2 regions of the Paenibacillus sp. UNC217MF genome follow, and region 2 is predicted to be linked to the other one. Evidence: riboswitches for the same ligand, from Rfam matches in the RefSeq annotation. Region 2 holds a riboswitch; the other holds the start of a gene.
What was found. A riboswitch is a leader RNA that binds a small molecule or an ion and turns the genes downstream of it on or off. The one in region 2 is predicted to bind thiamine pyrophosphate.
Positions count from the first base shown of each region.

Region 1: it holds a riboswitch for thiamine pyrophosphate, as region 2 does, so the genes downstream of both, BP95_RS0128535 (YkoF family thiamine/hydroxymethylpyrimidine-binding protein) here and BP95_RS0104230 (ECF transporter S component) in region 2, are expected to answer to the same signal.

Region 1 is NZ_KK366031.1:38,478-43,249, reverse strand. Features, by position in the region: gene BP95_RS0128550 (serine hydrolase domain-containing protein) at 1-929, shown strand, start outside; gene BP95_RS0128545 (response regulator transcription factor) at 1,012-1,707, shown strand; gene BP95_RS0128540 (HAMP domain-containing sensor histidine kinase) at 1,691-3,073, shown strand; TPP riboswitch at 3,267-3,373, shown strand; gene BP95_RS0128535 (YkoF family thiamine/hydroxymethylpyrimidine-binding protein) at 3,519-4,112, shown strand; gene BP95_RS0128530 (ECF transporter S component) at 4,198-4,772, shown strand, end outside.
Region 2 is NZ_JMLT01000008.1:158,356-163,127, reverse strand. Features, by position in the region: gene BP95_RS0104235 (ABC transporter ATP-binding protein) at 1-993, opposite strand, end outside; gene BP95_RS0104230 (ECF transporter S component) at 1,058-1,654, opposite strand; TPP riboswitch at 1,745-1,858, opposite strand; gene BP95_RS0104225 (MFS transporter) at 2,076-3,491, opposite strand; gene BP95_RS0104220 (response regulator transcription factor) at 3,737-4,390, shown strand; gene BP95_RS0104215 (sensor histidine kinase) at 4,383-4,772, shown strand, end outside.

The DNA of each region.
Region 1 (4,772 bases), on a different contig from region 2:
AGGTCGGCTTTTTCGTCACTGTAAATAAAGATGTTGAATTCCGTAAGGAATTGTTGGAAGCATTTATGGATCATTATTATCCCAAGAAAGATGGCGCACAGGCTCCTCATGAGCAAGCGACACAATCGTTGGACAAATTTGAAGGCATGTACAGTGACTTACGGAATCGGATGTGGACCTCTCGCGTTCATGCCAAGGACGGCAAGCTTATCGTGAAAGATCCGCTAGGAGAGCATGTGCTCCGTGAAATCGAGCCCCTGCTTTTCCAAGATGAACAAGGCGTAAAAGCTGCATTCAAGTTAAATGACAGCGGCGAGGTAAAGGCATTATATTACGACCAGAAATCAGATAGTTGGACCGAAAAATTAGCGGCGCCGCAGCATTATCAGGATGTTAATGACGACCATCCGTATGCATCGTATATCTATCACTTACGCCAATTGAAAGTCATTGATGACAGAAGCGGCGACAACCGCTTTCAGCCTGCACAAGCAATTACCCGGGAACAGTTTATCGGTTGGTTTATTCGATGGGCCGGGGTGTCTCCATCCAAGAGCACGCCTGCTTTCATAGATATATCCGACAGTTCGTTTGCTAAAGAAATACAAGCTGCTTATGAGCTTGGTGTCATTCAGAAGCCTGAGAACGGCAAATTTCATCCGCAGGAATTGTTGACGCGTCAGGAAGCAGCGACTATTATATGGCGTATGGCATTCAACCATGTGGGTACCAGCCCGAAAGAAGCCCGGCTCAGCGGCTCCACCGATACCTGGGCGCGTGAAGGCGTTCAGTTCGTCATTGCCAAGCAATTATTTGGGTCTGAAGTTGTCCAAGGGAAAGACGGGACGTTCGACTATCGATCCAAGCAGCCGATGCTGAAGCAAGAAGCTGCAGCAATGCTGTCTACGTTCGCTGACAATTTATTTTAATTCAGCACAACTCCCGATCCATCTGCGCTTAGCCGCAAGTGAATCGGGAGTTATTGTTGCATACATAGAGGTGGAACAACAAATGAAAACCATACTTATTATTGATGATGAAGCCGAAATTCGGGAACTGCTGACCATCTATTTAACCAACCACGGCTATGCCACGATTACAGCCGGGAACGGTGCCGAAGCGATGACCATCTTGCAGGAGCAGTCCATCGATTTGGTCATAGCCGATATTATGATGCCGCAAATGGATGGATTGGAATTACTCAAAAAAACACGGCAGAATTCGCAAATTCCGTTTCTCTTTATTTCTGCCAAGTCTGACGATATGGATAAAATCTACGGCTTGCAGCTCGGGGCGGACGATTACGTGGGCAAGCCCTTCAACCCACTGGAAGTCGTCAGCCGCGTTCAGGCGCTGTTCAGGCGAATCGACTCCTTTGCCAAGGTGGATAGGCAGGAGCAGGAGGTTATCGAAATCGGAGATGTGAGGCTGAATACAAGGAGCTGCCAACTGTTCAAGTCCGGCATCCCAAAAGAATTGACATCATACGAATTCAAGATTGTGGAGCTTCTTATGAGAGAGGCTGGCAGAGTATTGACCAAAGCGCATATTTACGAGCAGGTGTGGGGCGAGGAGTACATCGGAGACGAAAATTTAATTATGGTGTACATAAGCAAAATCCGTGAGAAAATTGAGGATAATCCGAGAAAGCCTATCCACCTCATTACGATTAGGGGGTTAGGCTACCGTTTTGAAAAAAGCAAATAATCTCTCCGGTCGACGTCCCTTGAAACGGGTATTTTTTCGAAATTATGCAGTGATATGCGTCCTGATGATAGCAGCGATCATTGTATCTCTCCTGAGCACGAACCTATTTATGAGGCGGTATATAGATGAACTGGTCGTTGCTCAAATTAATGGAACGGATATTTATCGGTACCCTTTCCACAACATCAGTGGGCATTTGCTGGACAAGTACGGCGGTTGGTTCGAAATCGTGAATGAGTCAGGCGAGATCATTTTTGTCAAAGGAAACAAAGAGGACGACATCAAGCATTACGAAGACGGTCAAATGTATGCCAAGATGGATGTAGAGCGCAACGATGATGCAATCTCCTATCATGCTTACCAAGCCAAAGGGCCGCATGGCGAATCATATGTATTGCTGTGGAAAATTCCTGAGCGCTTGTTGAAATTATCAACTGCGACAACGATCTTTGCTGCGTTATTAGCTATTTTATTATTTATCCTTCTTTACTTTTACGCCCGCTATTCGGTTAGACAAGTGAAAAAGCCGTTGCGGCAAATCTTAGAAGGCATCAAAGAGATGGAGCATTTCAATTACACGAAGCGGCTTCATTATTCAGCCGAAAAGGAATTCGCGGAAATACAAGATGCGTTTAACGGCATGGCTGAACGTTTGCAGCGCACTTCTGCTGAGAAGGAAGCCGCCGAGAACAATAAGCGAAACATGCTGCTGCACCTCTCGCATGATTTGAAGACGCCGATTACTTCGATTTACGGTTATTCGCAGCTTCTGTTGGACAATCAGGCACTGGAAGACAAAGATACCCGCAAATATATTCAATATATTTACGATAAGTCAGCGTATATGGCCAATTTAATTAAGGACTTATTTGAACTGGCGAAGCTGGATGACAAGCATACGGAATTGAGCAAAGAGAAAGTGAACGTTACGAAATGGTTCCAGCAGCTCGTGGTGGAATTTTATCCGGAAATAGAAGAGAAGGGATTTGAGCTGGAAGCACATATCCCGGAAGAACCGCTCTATGTCAAGATGGACAAGATTCATATGAGTCGCGTCATCACTAACTTAATTAGCAATGCACTGCGATATAATCCAGCGGGAACGGTGCTCTATGTGTCATGTGCACGACAAGAAGGAAACGTTATACTGTGGATCGGAGACGACGGAATTGGCGTTCAGGAGCCGATCAAAGAACATATTTTTGAAGAATTCATCCGTGGCGACGGGCCGATCAAAGACAGTACAGGCTTAGGTCTCGCCATTTGCAAAAAAATCATAACGCTCCATGATGGCACGATTGAACTAACGCAGGATCAGTGTTACCATACCTTGTTTCAAATCACGTTGACTATTACGGAGGACTAGAGTTCCTTCATGATGTCGGGCATCACCTTCAGGCTTCGATACCACGGATCGTTTGCATGCCCGGATCTAGCCCATTGCAATATTAAGCTCCAGTTTGAAGTATTCCTTTTGGTGTTACACCCTTTACAAACGGATCATCCCGTGTATAATGAAAGCTGTCAAGCATATGAACGATGGAAACTGCATAGTGAATTTCGAACACTAGGGGTGCTGTAACAAGCTGAGAGACAGCGGCAACGCTGTTAACCCTTACAACCCGAACTAGATAATACTAGCGTGGGGAAGTGTAGTCGACTGATTGATATAAGCTGCGGCTTCGTCATGTTCGTCATTGCATGAAGCCATGTCATACCCTTGTATCCTCAAGCGTAACTGCACCGACTCACGGTGCAGTTTTTTTGTTGTCTGCTGACCACATATTGATTCGTCAGGGAGGATATAAGTTATGAGTCAGTTATCTTGCGGTACGAGCCGCATCGTTGGTTGTCGCTTTTCTATCTATCCGATGAGCGATCGCTTCGTTGACCTTATTTTGGGAGCGTTGCGAGACACAGACATGTCTAAGGTATGGTGCCATACCGATGATGTCAGCACCTGGGTTCGTGGGCGTAGTGAACATGTATTCGATGTCGTTCAGTCAATCTTTTTACATAGCGCGGCAAGTGGAGAACATGTTGTGCTGAATGCTACCTTCTCTGTTGGCTGTCCGGGCGACACACAAGGAGATGCCTTCATGAATACGGACGAAATTCGAATGAATGCGGAACGGTATCAAGCGATTCCTCTCAAGGTCGCTGCTCATTTTGCGCTCTACCCGCTCGGAACGGCAGATTACATGGATACGATCTATGAGATCATTGGCCTTGCTAAGGAAGAAGGCACTTTCGATGAGAGCGCTCATTATGCAAGCCGCTTAGAAGGAGATGCACAGCGAGTATTTACTACACTTGAGAACGCGTTTAATCGGGCGAGAAAATCAGACAAGTCCCATGTAGTGATGACAACTACGATGTCAGCCAACAGCCCTTCCACAAGGTAGCAGCTGAAGATAAAGAATTTCCAAAATGCAAATTACAAACCAAACGGACTCATCCGATCATCGTTCTAAGAAAAGAGGAATGTTCATGAATTCGCGAAACAGCCAATGGAAATTACGAGATATTGTCGTTCTCAGTTCATTATCTGTTGTGTTTGCCGTCATTTATCTGCTCTTCTTGCAATTAGGCAATGTGCTTGTTGGCTTTATGGGGCCGATGGGATATGAAGTCATCTTCGGCATTTGGTTTATCGTATCGATCATCGCTACCTATATTATCCGCAAGCCCGGGGCTGCCGTCATTTCTGAGACAGTCGCTGGACTGATTGAGGTATTAATCGGCAACGCCGTAGGGCCTATTTTGATTGTATCCGCCCTAATTCAAGGTTTGGGTGCCGAAGCCGTATTTGCCGCTACAAGATATCGGAATTATTCAACCAAAGTGCTTATGCTGGCTGGGGTGGGCTCCGCTGTATTCAGCTTCGCGTGGGGGTATTTCCGCAGCGGTTATGCGGCCTACTCTGTTGGTCTCATCCTCGCGATGTTCGTCGTTCGCTGTATAAGTGGCGCACTCCTCTCGGGTCTGCTTGGCAAATGGATTGCGGACGCCTTGGCCAATACAGGAGTTCTTAGAAGCTTCCCAATTGCAAAGGGGCAGCGATA
Region 2 (4,772 bases):
CAATAGTGTGCTCTTGCCAGCGCCGTTCTCTCCGATAATCGTAATCCATTCCCCCGGATAAATATCTACGCTCGGGACGGATATGCGACGAATTTCTTCATAGTATCCGCTAAAATCACGCAAAGAGAGCAGTGGCTGCACGGCTTGCAGACGCGTGTAGGTGAGCCCGCCGTCCTGCTTGCAATGAGGCTGTTGATATCCGTTCGCCGTTCGTTGCTGCGTTATGGCTTGGTAGGCTTCTGAATAACTGTAGTCCTGCCATACACCGGGATACCAAATACCATATTCAATGAGCTTATCTTTATGATGTAGAAATACATTTTTCGGCTCGTCGTCCGCAATGATTTGTCCAGTGCTGTCGAATAGCACCACACGATTGATAATGTCGATAACATGCTCGATTTTGTGCTCCACGATTAGAATGGTGGAGGAATCGGCAGCTTGTTTCACGGTGTCCCAGACTTGCTTCGTTCCTTCTGGATCAAGAAGCGCTGTAGGCTCATCGAGGAACAACACCTCTGGTTCTAGCAGCAGGACGGACGCAAGCGCGAGCCGCTGCTTCATTCCTTGGGATAGCGTATGGATTTCTGTATGCAGATTGTTGAACTGCAATCCCACTCTTTCAAGTATGCCTGTCATGCATGCTGGCATTTGATCATAGGGGATCGAGAGATTTTCCAGTACAAAGGCGAGCTCTTCATCTACATATGGCATGCAGAACTGGCTGTCCGGATCTTGGAATACGAAGCCCCAGCTTGAAGGAAGCTTAATCTGATCGTATTTCATCGGCACTTCGATAGAGTGGGGCATAATTCCGCTTAATACATGCAGCAATGTTGATTTGCCGCAACCGCTTGGCCCGAGGAGCAGTACCTTCTCACCGGTAGAAATGTGGAAGGAGAGGTCCTTGAACAGCAAGGAATCCTCTCCTGGAAATGTTAGGCGCAAGCGGTCAACAAATGCAGACGAATTCGCATGAGATTCCTGTTGCATGTGTAACCACCTTATTCCGAATTTGTGGCGTACGCACAAATTCTATCTATTCATATTATGCGTGCTATTGATTAAGTACCGCGTAATCTTCTTTGGACACAGGACGTATGGATTTGGTTACCCCTGTCACTTCCAATGCACGAACGAGCAAGCCGGCAAATACGCCAGCGAAGATGAACGCACTAATGACACGAAGTCCGTACTTCAAGACGAGCACCCATGTCTCGTAATCTGCATATCCGTAACCGAGATCGATAATGAATGAGCCGACTGCGGACAGAATGCCAGCGATGCCTGCGATGACGATGCTGTGCTTGCGGTATCCAGTCAAGGCGAATGCCAATTCTGCCGCCAGACCTTGTACACAGCCATACACAATCGTCTCTAGTCCCCAAGCAGAGCCAAGAATAGCCGATAAATTAGCGGCAGCAAGACTTGCAAGGAAGCAGACGCCGGGCTTGCGAATGACTAGGTACGCGAATGGGCCAGCCATAAACCACATGCCATATGTTAATTGTCCTGCTTGTGGGAACAACGGCTTTGCGAGACTGTAGACGCTCTCCCACATTTTGAAGATCACACCAAATACGACCCCGATCATCACGGTAATGAGAATATCCGTAAACTTTAATTTGTTGCTTCTCTGTTGTTCTGGCAACATAACCCTCTCCTTTGTTGTATAGCTAGCATACAAAAAAACCGTCTGGCAACCAGACGGTAGAAGAGTCCTAGATCACAGCAGAGCATGATCACACGACAAATACAGATTCTCTACGCTGGCATTATCCAGATCAGATTAACGGTCAGTAGCGGTATACTCATCTACAATCTCAGCCTGATTCCTCAAGCCCCCGAATTTGTATGACTATGCAATTGCTCATATCATACAATATTCATGATAGGTTGACAACGAAATGTTTACAAAAAACATAAAAATAGGATAGGGATAGAAGCCAATGATTGTAATCGTTCGCTAGACAACATCGAAGAGAGGAATAAGGAGATAAGGAGCGTGTTAGGAGATTTGAAGAGAGAATAGAACAAAATGAGGATCAGGAAGAAGTCCTGATCCTCATGAATTGTTAATCGTGTGAAGTTGTAGAATGTCGTCTCAATGACAAGCTGTATACGATCCCTCCGCATGCAAGAACTGCTATGAGCAGAATAATCAGGCCACTGTATAAGGCAAATGAAGCTTCCTTGGCAACGGTAGGTGTCAGTGAAGTCAACAGCCAACTATGTGTAAGCAGACCGCCGACTACAGCGATGCCGATGCCTTCAGCCATAAAGCATGCAAAGCTGAGCATGCTCATTCCTTCTCCTGCTTGGTCAGGTGCTAGCGATTCTGCAACGGATGCAGATATAACTGTCTTGATGAATGACAACCCTCCGAACACGAGCACGAGGGCGAACGTCATCAGCCATGGAGAATCATTCCCCCACGCAAGGAGCGTGACGAAACTGAATGTGACAAGACCTATTCCAGCGACAAATACAAATGAAGTTCCTCTCTTATCAACGAGAGTTCCACCGAGTATGCCGAACAGAATAACGCTGAGTGACCCTGGGAAAATGATCGCGCTGCCGATAACAGCGGTCGAAAGTTGATGTACATCCCGCATGAAGTAAGGAACCATGGAAATAAATCCAGCTACCGTTCCTAGCAAAATGGAACCAGCAAGCGTGCCAAGTACATATGGGCGATTAGCGAACAGGGACGGAGCAATAAACGGTTCGCGAATACGGCGGATATGCAAAGCAAACCCAAGAACGAGAATCATACTGCAGACCAGATAGAACCAGACATATGTCGTAGTAAACAAGGTAAATAGAATAATGCCTGCTGACAAGAAGGCAATGCCGATGATATCTGTTCTCCCATTGCGAGAAGGCTCCTGCGGCAGTGCGGTCAAGAAGAAGGGGAGACTGACTATTGTCATTACCGGAATGACAAACAGGTAGGACCAATGCACATAATCTGCCAGTACACCGCCTACAGCTGGGCCAATCCCTTCACCAAGCGCTACCATAGAGCCAATCATGCCAAACGCCTTGCCTCGATGCTGTTCTCCAACGTAGCGAGTGACCATAACCATGATGAGTCCGGGCACAGCCGAAGCCCCGGCACCTTGTATCAATCTGGCTGCCAATACAGCCGACAAGTAGTCATGGGCGAAGAAACCGAGCAACGAGCCACTACCATAGATGAGCACACCGATGAGCAGCGGCTTCTTAATGCCGTATTGGGATGACAGGGTGCCATAAATGATGGAACCGAGCGCGAAGGTAATCATGAAGCATGTGTTGATCCAATTCGCAATGGCCGGAGTGATACTGAAATCGTGTGCGATGTCGGGCAAGGATACGTTGAACACAGTCTCATTCAACACACTGAAAAATGCTAAAAAGCTTAACCACGCGATCGATTTCTTCACATTGGGAAAGGCATATACGGGTTGTTCTTGTTCTGCCGCCTCGATGCGGTTGTCATTGTTCATTTGTTCCACGAATAGGAATCCCCTTTCTCTTGCTAAAGGGGAATTGCGCAGTTTACAGGGGTGTTATGCGTTATCCCCGATTATTACCTGCCCCAATTGATGTTACGCACTTCATCTTAACGCCTCCCAATTATTGTTGCTTCCAGTATAGCAGTGGGATTTTCCTTATTCAATTAAAAATGCAATAATATAGACTGCACTCAATGCAAGACAGACAAGGGTAAGAATAAGGAGATACAAAGTAAATGAATGTACTTATTGCAGACGATGAGCCGCATATGTTGAAAATTTTAGCGGCTTATTTTGATAAAGAGGGCTTTCGAACTTTTACGGCAGAGAACGGGCATCAAGCGCTTGAGATCTATTACAACCAGCCGCTGGACTTGGCAGTGCTCGATTGGATGATGCCGCAGATGAGCGGGATTGAGTTGTGTCGAGAAATCAAATCGAATTCGAAGTTAAAGGTGCTCATGCTAACGGCCAAGGGAGAGCATGAAGATGAGCTGACAGCTCTTGATTCTGGAGCGGATGAGTATATGCGGAAGCCGTTCGATCCTCGGGTTTTGCTGGCGAGGGCGAAGAAGCTGCTGAAGATGCAGGCACAATATCTATTTGGGGATATCCAGGTAGATATGGAAGGACAGAAGATTTGCAAGCGTGGAATTGATCTGCGGGTTACGAAGAAGGAATTTCAATTGATGAAGTTTTTTATTCTGAATAAGGGGCAGGTCTTAACGCGCAAAGCGCTGCTTGATCATGTATGGGGCTATGATTACTTCGGCGAGGAACGTACGGTAGATACGCATATACGCCGCTTGCGGGAGAAGATCGGCGAGGAGTGGATACGGACGCACCGTGGTATGGGTTACAGCTTCGAGCATCCGAATAGCCATGAATAAGCTTAGTCGCAAGCTGTTTGTGCAAATTGCACTTATTCTTGTCGTAGTGTTCGGACTCTCGTATTGTGTGAATACGTTCTTTATGCCAAATTATTTTGTCCATCAGAAGCGTGCTGCGTTGACGGAAGCGGTGGAGAGGTTGCGCAGCATAGAGTCGAAGCAGCTCCTTGAAGAAGTTCAGCGGGTGGCGGATGATTACCACTTCACAATCGTTCATACCCCCTACGACCATGACATTGACCGCTTAAACTGGACACTGCGCGAACAATTTACGCGGGAGCGGATTGCGATGAGCAAATTCTGGCTCACGGAAGAGAGCCTTGCACAGCTAATGCGCGGCGGGATAGTTACGAAGTCGTATCAGCAGGAGAAGTTGAAGTCG